Regions from separate parts of the Actinoplanes sp. NPDC049118 genome, predicted to be linked through region 1. Evidence: riboswitches for the same ligand, from Rfam matches in the RefSeq annotation. Region 1 holds a riboswitch; the other holds the start of a gene.
What was found. Region 1 has a riboswitch for cobalamin ahead of AB0B58_RS18365 (VWA domain-containing protein). Riboswitches for the same ligand answer to the same signal wherever they lie in the genome.
Positions count from the first base shown of each region.

Region 2: another riboswitch for cobalamin. It lies ahead of AB0B58_RS04155 (ribonucleoside-diphosphate reductase subunit alpha); the one in region 1 lies ahead of AB0B58_RS18365 (VWA domain-containing protein).

Region 1 is NZ_JBEZDY010000010.1:297,204-303,712, forward strand. It holds gene AB0B58_RS18355 (cobyrinate a,c-diamide synthase) at 1-1,049, opposite strand, end outside; gene cobO (cob(I)yrinic acid a,c-diamide adenosyltransferase) at 1,043-1,642, opposite strand; gene AB0B58_RS18365 (VWA domain-containing protein) at 1,642-3,810, opposite strand; cobalamin riboswitch at 3,842-3,971, opposite strand; gene AB0B58_RS18370 (gluconokinase) at 4,102-5,673, opposite strand; gene AB0B58_RS18375 (metalloregulator ArsR/SmtB family transcription factor) at 6,292-6,509, opposite strand, start outside.
Region 2 is NZ_JBEZDY010000002.1:357,207-363,715, reverse strand. It holds gene AB0B58_RS04175 (regulatory protein RecX) at 33-737, opposite strand; gene recA (recombinase RecA) at 1,239-2,285, opposite strand; gene AB0B58_RS04165 (DUF3046 domain-containing protein) at 2,484-2,684, opposite strand; gene AB0B58_RS04160 (UdgX family uracil-DNA binding protein) at 3,133-3,795, opposite strand; cobalamin riboswitch at 3,909-4,119, shown strand; gene AB0B58_RS04155 (ribonucleoside-diphosphate reductase subunit alpha) at 4,248-6,509, shown strand, end outside.

The DNA.
Region 1 (6,509 bases):
AGCCACAGCAGGCCCGCGCACTCGGCCACGATCGGCATGCCCACCGCTTCCAGGGACGCCGCCGCCAGGGACGCCGCCGCCAGGGACGCCACCGCCAGGCGTAGCGGCTCGTTCGCGGACAGCTCCGCGGCGTACACCTCCGGGAAGCCGCCGCCGACCACCAGGGCGCGGGTGTGCTCCGGCAGGGCCTCGTCGCGGAGCGGGTCCACCGTCACGACCTCGGCTCCCGCGCCCGCCAGGAGCTCGGCGGTCTCCGCGTACGCGAAGGTGAAGGCCGGGCCGCCCGCGATCGCGACCACCGGGCGGCCGGGTACCGGATTCTCGGCGGCCGGTGACCAGGGGTCCGCGGCCAGGGGCGGCGCCGAGCGGGCGAGGGCGAGCACGGCGTCGAGGTCCACCGAGGACGCCACCAGCGATGCGAGCGCCGCCACCGAGGCCACGGCCTCCGCGCGGCGTTCGGCGGCGGGGATCAGGCCGAGGTGGCGCGACGGCGCCGAGACCGCGTCGGCCCGGCGCATCGCGCCCAGCACGGGCGTGCCGACCTCCTCGCAGGCCTCGCGCAGCAGCGCCTCGTGCCGGTCCGAACCGACCCGGTTGAGGATGACGCCGGCCAGGCGGACCGTGCCGAAGCTGCGGAAGCCGTGCACGAGCGCGGCCACCGACCGGCCCTGCGCGGCCGCGTCGACCACCAGGAGGACCGGCGCGTCGAGCAGGGCCGCGACGTGGGCGGTCGAGCCGGTGTCGCCCGCGCCCGTGCGACCGTCGTACAGGCCCATCACGCCCTCGACCACCGCCAGGTCGGTGCCCGCCGAACCGTGTGCGAACAGCGGCCCGATCAGGTCCTCGCCGACCATGACCGGGTCGAGGTTGCGGCCCGGGCGGCCCGCCGCGAGCGAGTGGTAGCCGGGATCGATGTAGTCCGGGCCGACCTTGAACGGGGCGACCCTCATCCCCCGGGCGGCGAACGCGGCCAGCAGGCCCGTGGCCACGGTGGTCTTGCCGTGCCCGGAGGCGGGTGCCGCGATGACGACGCGGGGGATGTTCACCACTCGATGCCCTGCTGACCCTTGCGGCCGGCGTCCATCGGGTGCTTGAGCTTGGTCATCTCGGTGACCAGGTCGGCGGCCGCGAGCAGGTCCGGATGGGCGTCCCGGCCGGTGATCACCACGTGCTGGGTGCCGGGCCGGTCCGCGAGGGTGGCCACCACGTCGGCCACGTCGACCCAGCCCCACTTCATCGGGTACGTGAACTCGTCGAGCACGTAGAACTTGTACGTCTCGGCGGCCAGGTCCCGTTTGATCTGCGCCCAGCCCTCGGCGGCCTCGGCCGCGTGATCGCGTTCGGTGCCGGGGCGCTGGATCCAGGACCAGCCCTCGCCCATCTTGTGCCACGCGACGCTCGCGCCACCGGCCTGGCCCAGGGCCTTCAACGCCGTCTCCTCGCCGACGCGCCACTTCTCGGACTTCACGAACTGGAAGACCCCGATCGGCCAGCCCGCGCTCCACGCGCGCAGCGCCATCCCGAACGCGGCCGTCGACTTGCCCTTGCCGTGTCCGGTGTGTACGGCCAGCACGGCCTGCCGGCGCCGCTGCCGGGTGGTGAGCCCATCCTGCGGCACCGTCGTGACCTGTCCCTGCGGCATCAGGCGACCCTCCTGCTGGATGCGGCGCCCGCGGCGAGCGCGTCGAGCGGCATGACGTCGGCGCCGAGGGCTGCGGCGAGCCGCCGGGCGAGGCCGAGGCGCACCGGACCGGACTCGCAGTCGACGACCACCGCGGCGACGCCGGCCAGTGCCGGCGCGACGAGCGCGGGGTCCGGGCCGCTGGTCGCGCGCCCGTCGGTGACGACGATCAGCAGCGGCCTGCGGCGGGGATCACGGCGCCGCTCGGTGGCGATGGTCGCGGCCGCGGCGCGCAGGCCGGCCGCCAACGGGGTACGCCCGCCCGTGCGCAGACCCGCGAGCCGCAGCACGCCGACCTCGTGGCTGGAGGTGGGTGGCAGCACCTGCTCCGCGGACGAGCCCCGGAACGTGATCATGCCGACCCGGTCCCGCCGCTGGTAGGCGTCGCGCAGCAGCGACAGCACGGCGGTCTTGACGACGGTCATCCGCCTGCGGGCGGCCATCGACCCGGAAGCGTCGACGACGAAGAGCACCAGATTGGCCTCGCGGCCGACGTGCACGGCCTCCCGCAGGTCACGCGGATGCACGGCCCGCGGGCGCAGGACCGCGGGCCGGGGCGGAGGGGGCGCGGCCGCCTCGGCGACCGGCGCCGCCCGATCCGGCCCGGCGAAGGCCGGCGGTGCCGCGTGGCCGGCGTCCGGGAAAGGGTCCCGGGCCAGGGCTCCCCGGTGAATGGCGGCGCGCAGCGTCGCCGGCAGGTGGGCCGCACCGGCGAGCTTGCCGCGCGGGACCCGGGAGCCGACGACCCGGCCGCGCCGGGAGAGCGCCGGCGAGCGGCGCCCGGCGTGGCCGCCCTCGCCGCGGGCGGCGATCCGCAGGGTCCGCGGCCGGTAGGCGGTGCCGGCCTGAGCGGGTGCGGCGCCGCCGACCCCGGCGCCCTCGGGGGCCTGCTCGCCGGCCGGCGCGGTCTCCGGCCGGCGTTCGGCGGGTCGGGACCCGTTGTCCGGGACGGCGTTGTTCCGGGCGGCACCGTCCGGGGCGGACGGTCCGGGGCCGCGCTGGTCCCGGCCGCCGTCCGGGCCGCCGCCGGGGCCGCCACCGTCCGGTCCGTCGCCGGGACCGCCGTCGTCCGGGCCGTCCGGGCCGCCGTCCGGAGGCGTCGGGTCCGGGTCGTCGTCGGGGGCGGCCTGGTCCAGGGCCTCCTCCAGGCGCTGCTCGTCGGTGCCCGGCGGGTCCAGCGGGTCCCGGCGTCGCCGGTGCGGCAGCGCCAGCCGTGCCGCGTCGCGGATGTCCTCGACGGTGACCCGGTCGCGGCCGTGCCACGCCGCCAGCGCCACCGCGCACCGGGCGACCACGATGTCCGCCCGCATTCCGTCGACCCCGTAGGCCAGGCACACCCGGGCGATCCGGTCCAGCTCCGCGTCGGGCAGCCGCACCGCCGGCACCGCCGCGCGGGCCGCCAGGATCCGGGCCGCCAGCTCGGTCTCGTCGGCCGCGAACCGCCGCGCGAACTCGTCCGGTCCGGCCTCGTAGGCCAGCCGCCGGCGCACCACCTCGGCGCGCAGGGTCGCGTCCCGGGGCGCGGCGACGGTCACCACCAGGCCGAACCGGTCGACCAGCTGCGGCCGCGGCTCGCCCTCCTCGGGATTCATCGTGCCGACGAGCAGGAACCGGGCGGCGTGCTTGACCGACACCCCGTCGCGCTCGACGTGGGCGCGGCCCATCGCCGCCGCGTCGAGCAGCAGGTCGACGAGGTGGTCCGGCAGCAGGTTGACCTCGTCGACGTAGAGGGCGCCGCGGTGCGCGGCCGCGAGCAGGCCCGGCTCGTACGCCTTCACGCCGTCGGCGAGCGCGCGCTGGATGTCGAGGGTGCCGACGACCCGGTCCTCGGTGGCGCCGACCGGCAGCTCGACCAGGGTGGCGGGCCGGTGACCGTGCGGCGCGCCGGCCTCGTGCGGCCCGTCGGGGCAGCCGGGGTCGGTGGCCGCCGGGTCGCAGGCGAAGCGGCAGCCGCGGACCACGTCGACCTCGGGCAGCAGCGCGGCGAGGGCGCGCACCACCGTGGACTTGGCCGTGCCCTTCTCGCCGCGGACCAGGACCCCGCCGACGGCGGGAGACACGGCGGTCAGCAGCAGCGCGAGCCGCAGGTCGTCGAGGCCGACGACGGCAGAGAACGGGTACGGCGTCACGCCCGGTCCTTTCCGCGGGTCCGCGCCCGCGTGTGGAAGGTTACGAGCGGCCGGAGTCTCCTGACTCCCGGGACCTCGATCCCGGTCACAGTGGCGGGACCGTCCCGGTTTCTCACCGGGTTCCTCCGCTGCCGCTCGCGAGTCACTCTTTCTCACGGCGTGGCACGGCGTCAACGCGGGGGCGGGTGGCCGTCCTCACGGCCCGGCCGACACGCCGTGACCGCCCGTCGGCACCGTCCTGCGGATGTCCGGAAGCGAGTCGAGGGCCGGGCGGTGCCGGCCGGTGCCGCCTCAGCGCCCCTCGGGCAGGGCCTTCGCGGTGTCCGGCAGCGGCGGCGGTGCCAGTCTGTCCAACTCGGTGAGCACGTCCGTCACCGCCAGCGCCGAGCGTTCCACCAGCGGGCGCAGCCGTCGGTAGAGGCCGGCGGCGTGCGGATCCGGGCGGGTGGGCTCGCCGACGGCGACCATCGCCGCGGCACCGGACAGGTCCGGCAGCTCGCCGAGGGCGTGCCGCGCGAGCAGGCAGGCGCCGAGCGCGGTGCCCTCCGGCGTGTCCGCCACGGACACGGGAAGGTCCAGGGCCGCGGCGAGCACGCCCACCCACAGGTCGGAGGCGACGGCACCGCCGGTGGCCCGCACCTCGGTCATCGCGATGCCCTCGTCCGCGAACGTGTCGCGGACCAGCGCCAGCTGCTGGCAGACACCCTCGACCGCGGCCCGGACGAGGTGGGCGCGGCCGTGCTCGCGGCGCAGCCCGAGGTACGCGCCGCGCATGCCGCCGCGCCACCACGGCGCCCGCTCCCCCAGCAGGTAGGGCAGGCAGAGCAGGCCCTCGCTGCCCGGCCCGACCTTAGCGGCCTCCACCAGCAGGGCGGCGTCGCGGACGTCGGCGTCCTCGCCCTCGGCGGCCGGGCGGTCGAGGCCGCCGGCGAAGGTCTGTCCGGCCCAGCGCACCACCGAACCGGCGTTGTTGATCGCACCGCCCACCACCCAGTGCTCCTCGGTGAGGGCGTAGCAGAACAGCCGCCCGGCCCGGTCCGCGGTCGGGCGGTTCACGATGGTGCGCAGCGCGCCGCTGGTGCCGAGGGAGACGGCCGCGACCCCGGGCCCGGTGGCGCCGACGCCGAGGTTGGCCAGCGGGCCGTCGGCCGCGCCGATGATCAGCGGGGTGTCCGCGTGCAGCCCCGCCGCGGCCGCCACCTCCGGGTTCAGCCGCAGCCGCCGGGTGGTCGGCACGACCTCGGCGAGCTGGTGCCGGCGCAGGCCGGCCAGCTCCAGCGCCTCGGGGTCCCAGCGGCGCCGGTGTATGTCATACAAGCCGGTGCCGGAGGCGACCGAGAGGTCCAGCAGGAAGCCCTCGTCGGCGAGTCCGGCCAGGACGATCTCCTTGACGCCGCCCCAGCGCGGTGTGTCGCGGAGCTTCGCGGGATCGGTATCCCGCCACCAGGCGAGCTTGGTCAGCGGGGACATCGGGTGCACCGGCGTGCCGGTCCGTGCCTGCAGCGCCTTCGCGTGGCCGGACCCGGCGATCCGCTCGCTCTGCCGGGCCGCCCGGTTGTCGGCCCAGGTGACCAGCGGGCCGAGCGGCGCGCCGTCGCCGTCCATCGGCACGAGCCCGTGCAGGAACGCGCTGAGGCCGACGGCGACGACCCGGTCGTTCTGCCCGTGCACCTGCGCGGCGATGGTGACCAGGGCCTCGATCGCCGCGTCGCGCAGCCGGGCGGGGTCGAGCTCGGCCTGACCCGGCCCGGGCACGGAGAGGGGGTAGTGCACGCTCGCCATCGCCCGCACCTGCCCGGCCGGCCCGGCGGCGACGGTCTTGGTCGCGGTGGTTCCGGTGTCGATGCCGATGACGACGTCCATGCACCCTCCCTCGGTCGCCGACTGTCATGCCCGTTCCGTTCACCGGTCATGCCAGAAGAGGGGCGACCGACCCTAACCCGGTAGCCGGACGACCGTCCTGGCAATCCCGGGCCGGTCCACCTCGACCTCGGTGGCGACGCCGGCAGCAGGGCCGCTTCACCGGCGGCGGGCAGCCGGCCCGCGCCGCGGGACCGGTACCGCAGGCGTGCGCCCTCGGACGCGACGACGCTCGGCCCGCCGGGCAGCCGGACCCGCACGGGCAGCGCGGCACCCGGACAGGAACACCCGGCTGCGGCCGTCGGCGCCGTAGGTGAGGCCGGGCGAGAAGCCGATACCGCGGCCGCCGTCGAGGACCATCAGGACGTTGCGCCGCGGGCCGAGCAGCACCGCCGGTGGGTTCGCGGCACCGGTCAGCCTCTCCTCCAGCGAGATTGCCCGCAGGCCGCACCCGTCTGCTCGAGGAATCCGAGCAGGCCGTAGCTGGTCTGGTCCGGCTCGGCGACGTCGTGCCGCCCGAGGGGCGCCTCGGGAGGTGCTGCGGCTGCGCACGAAGTCGTCGAACCCGTCATTCACCCTGCCTGACACCGGCGGGCGGGCAAAGGTTGCCGTCCACCATGGTCAGAGTGGCGCCGGGCCCCGGGTCCACAACCGCCGGTACGGCGCCAGCCAGGCGTCCAGCGCCCGGAACTGTGCGGGCTCGAGCGAGTAGATGCGCTGCTGCGCGGCCGTGCGGCTGGAGACGAAGCCGGCCTCGCGCAGCACCTTGAGGTGCTTGGAGACGGCGGGCTGGCTCATGGCGAGCCGGTCGACGAGCTGTCCGACGCTGCTGTCGGCGA
Region 2 (6,509 bases), on a different contig from region 1:
AACTCAGGTCTCGTTCGGCGCTTTGGGGGCCGTCAGGAAAGCGAGTCGGTGGCTTCGTCTGCCAGGGCGTCTGGGTCGATCTGGTCGGCGAACTCGGCCGCCTCGGCGTCGCGGGCCGCCAGGGCGTCCTTTACCGCACGGATTGCCAGGCCTGCCGGGTAGCCCTTGCGGGCGAGCATGCCCACCAGGCGACGGAACACCTGGTCGGGGGTGCCTCGCGCCGACCGCAGCTTGCGGTCGACCAGGGCGCGCGCGGTGGTGGCCTCCGCGTCGTCGTCGAGCGTCTCCAGGGCCTCCGTGGCCACCTCGGCATCCACCCCGTGCCGGCGTAGCTCGTCGGCCAGCGCCCGGCGGGCCAGCCCTCGGCCCTGATGGCGGGTCGACACCCACATCCGGGCGAACGCGGCGTCGTCGATGATGCCGACCTCGTCGTAGCGGTCGAGGACCTCGGCGATCACCTCGTCGGAGATCTCCTTGCGGGCGAGGGTCTTGGCCAGCTCCGCCCGGGTGCGCGGGCGCACAGCCAATTGGCGTAGACAGATTTCGCGCGCCGTCTCAGACTCGCTGCGCGGTGGCTCGGGCGGCCGCTCCGCGGCCCGGCCACGACGATCGCGGCCTGGCGCTTTCCCGCGCTGCGCGTCACCGCCGAGCGGATAGCCGCCGGGCCGGCCTCCATCGAGCGGATGGCCGCCAGGCGCATCCTGGCCACGTTCAGGACGGCCGGGGTCGGCGAACAGATCGCCGTCGCCCGGACCGGATCGGCTTCCGCTGCTGCCGAAGGCACCACCGCCGCCCGAACCCGAGCGACTCCCGCTACTCCCGAATGCGCGGCCGCCGCGGCCCGCGTCGCGGGTGTCGTAGGGCGGTCCGCCCGGCGAGCTCCGGCGGCGCCGGCCCGTCACGTTGCCGCGTTCCGGGTCGTCGGGCCGGAGCTCGCCACCAGGGTGGTCATCTTCTGCGGGTCGGGGCGGGATCGCATCCCAGCCCCGCCCTGACCGCGCGCCACGTCGTCCAGCCACCCGGGCTCAGCCCTTCGCCGAAGCGAGCGGACGGGCAACCCGTGCGGGCCATGAAGCGGAGACCCTCGAAGCGGAAGCCCTCGAAGCGGAGACCCTCGAAGCGGAAACCTTCGGAGCCGAAGCCCTCGATGGTCTCGGTCCGTGGATTCGCGGCGAGGGGTCACCCGGCCCGTGCGGGCCGGGCGCATCGGATCGCCTCGTCGTCGGAGGTCGCATCGGTCAGAAGTCGACCGGGGGCAGCTCCGGACCGCCGGCGGCGTCACCGGTGGTCTGACCCACGCCGAGTTTCTCCAGGATCTTCTTCTCGATCTCGGCGGCGACGTCGGGGTTCTCCTTCAGGAACTCGCGCGCCTTCTCCTTGCCCTGGCCCAGTTGGTCACCGTCGTAGGTGTACCAGGCGCCGGACTTGCGGACGATGCTCTGCTCGACGCCGACGTCGATCAGCGAGCCCTCGCGGGAGATGCCCTTGCCATACATGATGTCGAACTCGGCCTGCTTGAAGGGCGCCGCGACCTTGTTCTTCACGACCTTGACGCGGGTGCGGTTACCCACGACGTCGGTGCCGTCCTTCAGGCTTTCGATGCGGCGCACGTCGAGACGCACCGACGAGTAGAACTTCAGCGCGCGACCGCCCGTCGTCGTCTCGGGCGAGCCGAACATGACGCCGATCTTCTCGCGGAGCTGGTTGATGAAGATCGCCGTCGTGCCGGAGTTGTTCAGGATGCCGGTGATCTTCCGCAGGGCCTGGCTCATCAGGCGAGCCTGCAGACCCACGTGGCTGTCGCCCATCTCGCCCTCGATCTCGGCGCGCGGCACGAGGGCCGCCACCGAGTCGATGACGATGATGTCGAGGGCGCCGGAGCGGATCAGCATGTCCGCGATCTCGAGCGCCTGCTCGCCGGTGTCCGGCTGGGAGACCAGCAGGGCGTCGGTGTCGACGCCGAGAGCCTGGGCGTAGTCGGGGTCGAGCGCGTGCTCCGCGTCGATGAAGGCCGCGATGCCGCCGTTGCGCTGGGCGTTGGCCACCGCGTGCAGGGCGACCGTCGTCTTACCGCTGGACTCCGGGCCGTAGACCTCGATGACCCGGCCGCGCGGCAGACCGCCGACGCCGAGCGCGATGTCGAGGGCGATTGAGCCGGTGGGGATGATGGCCATCTGTGTGACAGGCCGCTCCCCGAGGCGCATCACCGAGCCCTTGCCGAACTGCTTGTCGATCTGCGCGAGAGCAAGGTCTAGCGCCTTGTCCCGATCAGGTCCTGCCACCATGTCCGCCACCCCTGTACTCGACTTCCCAGGCGTCTTCGCCGAAGCGTTTCTGTTCACCACGCGGGTCACGCTAGACGTTGGGTCTGACAGAAAACGACCGCCCGGCCGTGAGCTGCGGATGACCTCGCCGCTGAGGACGATAGCCGAACAGGTGTACGACTACGAGTGACACGCCAGAACAAACGTACGAAAGGCGGGTCAGTGCAGGCGCGAAGGCACCCGATCGGGGTACTCGGCCACCACGGCGCGCCAGATGGTAGCGGTGTCCACACCCTGAGCGATGGACTGGTCGATCGTGCGTCCCTGCAACGCCGAGAAACTCTGATCGGTGGCAAGGCTCCTCGCATACGCGGGGCCGAACGCCTGCTCGAGGCGCTCCCAGAAATCCGTCAACCGCACGGGAAAAAGCCTACCCGCGGGCCGCGGGCCACCTCGTCGCGCACAACGCTGAGACACACATCACTACGCGAGAGAGACAGTGGACGCGGCGCCGACCCCGGCCCGCCCGCTTCGCCCCGGATCATCAACTCGTGCGGCCGCCTGGGCGGCCTGCGGGACGGCAAGGCCGGGTCGCGCGGGCGGGCCACCGCGCTAGGGGCGGGCGAGCAGGCAAGCGGCGGGGCAAGCGAGCGAACTAGCGGGCCGACGGGCGGGCGAGCAGGCCGGCGGGCCAACCCAGCGAGGGCAGGCCAATCAAGCGAGGGCAGGCCAGCCGGGAGGGGCGGGCGGGCTTCCCGTCTGCCCACAAACCATGGCGACCAGCACACTGTAGCGACAGACGCGCCGCGAGCGGCTGAGAAGGCTCGTGCGGGACGCATCGGGGAGCGGTTGGTGGTCCGCGTACCGCTCAGGCCAGTGCCGCCGCCGCGACCTTGAGGTCGTCGACCAGGCCCTGGTAGGCCGCGTCCCGGTCGTCGGCCCGCAGCACCGCCGACGGATGGATCGTCGCGAGTGCCTGGGCCTCGGCCGGCGGGAAGTCCTGCGGGCGCTGCGCCGCGGCCGGCCACGGGAGTAGTTCGCCGCGGGATCTCGTGACCCGGAACGAGGGTCCGAAGAGGGTCTTGGCCGCGGTCGCGCCGAGCGCCACGACCAGGTCCGGCTTGAGCAGCGAGAACTCGGCGACCAGCCAGGGGCGGCAGGCGGTGATGTGCGCCGGTCCGGGGGTCTGGTGGATGCGTCGCCGGCCGCGCAGTTCGAAGCGGAAGTGCTTCACGGCGTTCGTCAGGTAGATCACCGACGGGTCGATGCCGGCGTCGCCGACCGCGTCGCGCAGCAGCCGGCCGGCCGGGCCGACGAAGGGCAGGCCCTTCTGGTCCTCGATGTCGCCGGGCTGCTCGCCGACCAGCACGAGCCGGGCATGAGCGGCGCCGCGTCCGAAGACCACCTGGGTGGCGTCCTCGTACAGTTCGCAGCCACGGCAGCCGGGCGCGGCGGCCTTCAGCTCGTCGAGGTCGTGCACATCGGCGGGAATGAACCCCTGGGCGCCGGGCGGGGCCTGCGTCATTGCCATGCAGACGTTTTACCCCCTGCCGTCCCATCCACGCGCGGGGCCTCACCCGAACGAGCATGATCCGACACGCCGACACGACATGTGGGGTTGCGTGTTTGGAGTCGCACCTAGATATGGTGTTGCCCGCAGCTGGTTCGGCCGTCCCTCCAGGACGGCCGAGGCAAGAGGGAATCCGGTGGAAGACCGGAACTGCCCCGCAGCGGTGAGTGGGAACGACCGCCGTCATCAGCACTGGGCCCCGGCCTGGGAAGCGACGGCCAGTAGGAGACCGGAGACCGGTCAGGCCCGCGAGTCCGAAGACCTGCCAGCGCGCCGCACGCTCCGCGTGCGGCGGTCCGAGGCCGCGTGGGACGGCCGACGCCATTCAGGTGTGCGCGCACAGCCGCGTCCACCGGCGTCCTCCTGCGCGCCCGGAGACCACTTCGGAACGGGCTCGCGAGGAGAGAGAGTTCATGACGGTCACGCAGGAGCAGACTGCGTCCGATCCAGCCGTACCGGAGCAGCGCCGACACGCGATGCAGGTGCGCAAGCGCAACGGCGACCCCGAATCGGTCGACGTCAACAAGATCGTCAAGGCGGTCGAGCGGTGGGTCGCCGACCTGGACGAGGTCGACCCGTTGCGGGTGGCGACCAAGACCATCAGTGGTCTCTACGACGGCGCGACCACCGCGGAACTGGACAGGCTGTCGATCCAGACGGCGGCGGAGCTGATCGGCGAGGAGCCGCAGTATTCGCGGCTGGCGGCCCGGCTGCTCGCGGCGTTCGTCGACAAGGAGGTCCGCGGCCAGGGCATCGCGAGCTTCAGCCAGTCCATCGCCCGCGGCCACGCGGAGGGGCTGATCGGGGACGAGACGGCCGAGTTCGTGGCGAGGAACGCCCGCAAGCTCGACGACGCCGTCGACCCGGGCGGCGATCTGCGGTTCGAATACTTCGGCCTGCGTACGGTCGCCGACCGTTACCTGCTGCGGCACCCGCGGACGCGCCTGGTCGTGGAGACGCCGCAGTACTGGCTGCTGCGGGTCGCCTGTGGCCTGTCGACCAGCGCCGGCGAGGCGATCGCGTTCTATCGGCTCATGTCGTCGCTCGCCTACCTGCCGAGCTCGCCGACGTTGTTCAACTCGGGCACCCGGCACACCCAGATGTCGTCGTGCTTCCTCGTGGACTCGCCGAAGGACGAGCTGGATTCGATCTACGAGCGCTATCAGCAGGTGGCGCGGCTGTCGAAGTTCGCCGGCGGCATCGGCATCTCCTGGTCGCGGGTGCGCGGCCGGGGCGCGCTGATCCGCGGCACGAACGGCCGGTCCAACGGCATCGTGCCGTTCCTGCGCACGCTCGACGCCAGCGTCGCGGCGGTCAACCAGGGCGGCCGGCGCAAGGGCGCGGCCTGCGTCTACCTCGAGCCGTGGCACCCGGACATCGAGGAGTTCCTCGAACTGCGGGACAACACGGGCGAGGATGCCCGCCGCACCCACAACCTGAACCTGGCCAACTGGATCCCGGACGAGTTCATGCGCCGGGTCGAGGCCGACGAGGACTGGTCGCTGATCGACCCGTCCGACGCCCCGGAGCTGCCGGACCTCTACGGCGAGGAGTTCGAGGCGGCGTACCGGATCGCGGAGCGGAAGCCGGTCAAGACCGTCAGGGCGCGTGACCTGTACGGCCGGATGATGCGCACGCTGGCACAGACCGGCAACGGCTGGATGACCTTCAAGGACCCCTCGAACCGGCTGAGCAACCAGACCGGCCACCCCGGCAACACCATCCACCTGTCGAACCTGTGCACCGAGATCCTCGAGGTCAGCTCCGACGAAGAGACGGCGGTCTGCAACCTCGGCTCGATCAACCTCGGCGCCCACCTGGCCGGGGACGACGTCGACTGGGCGAAGCTGCGCGAGACCGTGCGGACCGCCGTGGTGTTCCTGGACCGGGTCATCGACATCAACTACTACCCGAGCGAGCAGGCGGCGGCGAGCAACCCACGGTGGCGTCCGGTCGGGCTCGGGCTGATGGGCCTGCAGGACGCGTTCTTCGCGTTGAGGCTGCCGTTCGACTCCGCCGAGGCACGCGAGCTCTCGACCCGCGTCTCGGAGGAGATCTATCTGACGGCGCTGGAGACCTCGGCGTCCCTCGCCGAGCGCTGCGGCCCGCACCCCGCTTACCCCGAGACCAGGGCCGCTCGCGGTGACCTGCAGCCCGATCTCTGGAACGTGACCCCCACGCAGTCCGCCCGTTGGGCGGCGGTGCGCGCGCGGATCGCCGACACCGGCCTGCGCAATTCGCTGCTGATCGCGATCGCGCCGACGGCGACGATCGCCTCCATCGCCGGCTGCTACGAGTGCATCGAGCCACAGGTCAGCAACCTTTTCAAGCGCGAGACCCTGAGCGGCGAGTTCCTTCAGATCAACACCTATCTGGTACGCGAGCTGAAGGCGCGCGGTCTCTGGACGTCGGCGGTGCGCGAGCAGATCAAGCGCGCCGAGGGCTCGGTCCAGGGCATCGAGGCGCTGCCCGCGGACGTCCGGGAGCTCTTCCGGACCGCGTGGGAGCTGCCGCAGAAGGCGCTCATAGACATGGCCGCCGCCCGGTCGCCCTACATCGACCAGTCGCAGTCGCTGAACCTCTTCATGAGCGCCCCCACCATCGGCAAGGTCTCGTCGATGTACCTCTACGCCTGGAAGGCCGGGCTGAAGACCACGTATTACCTGCGCTCGCGG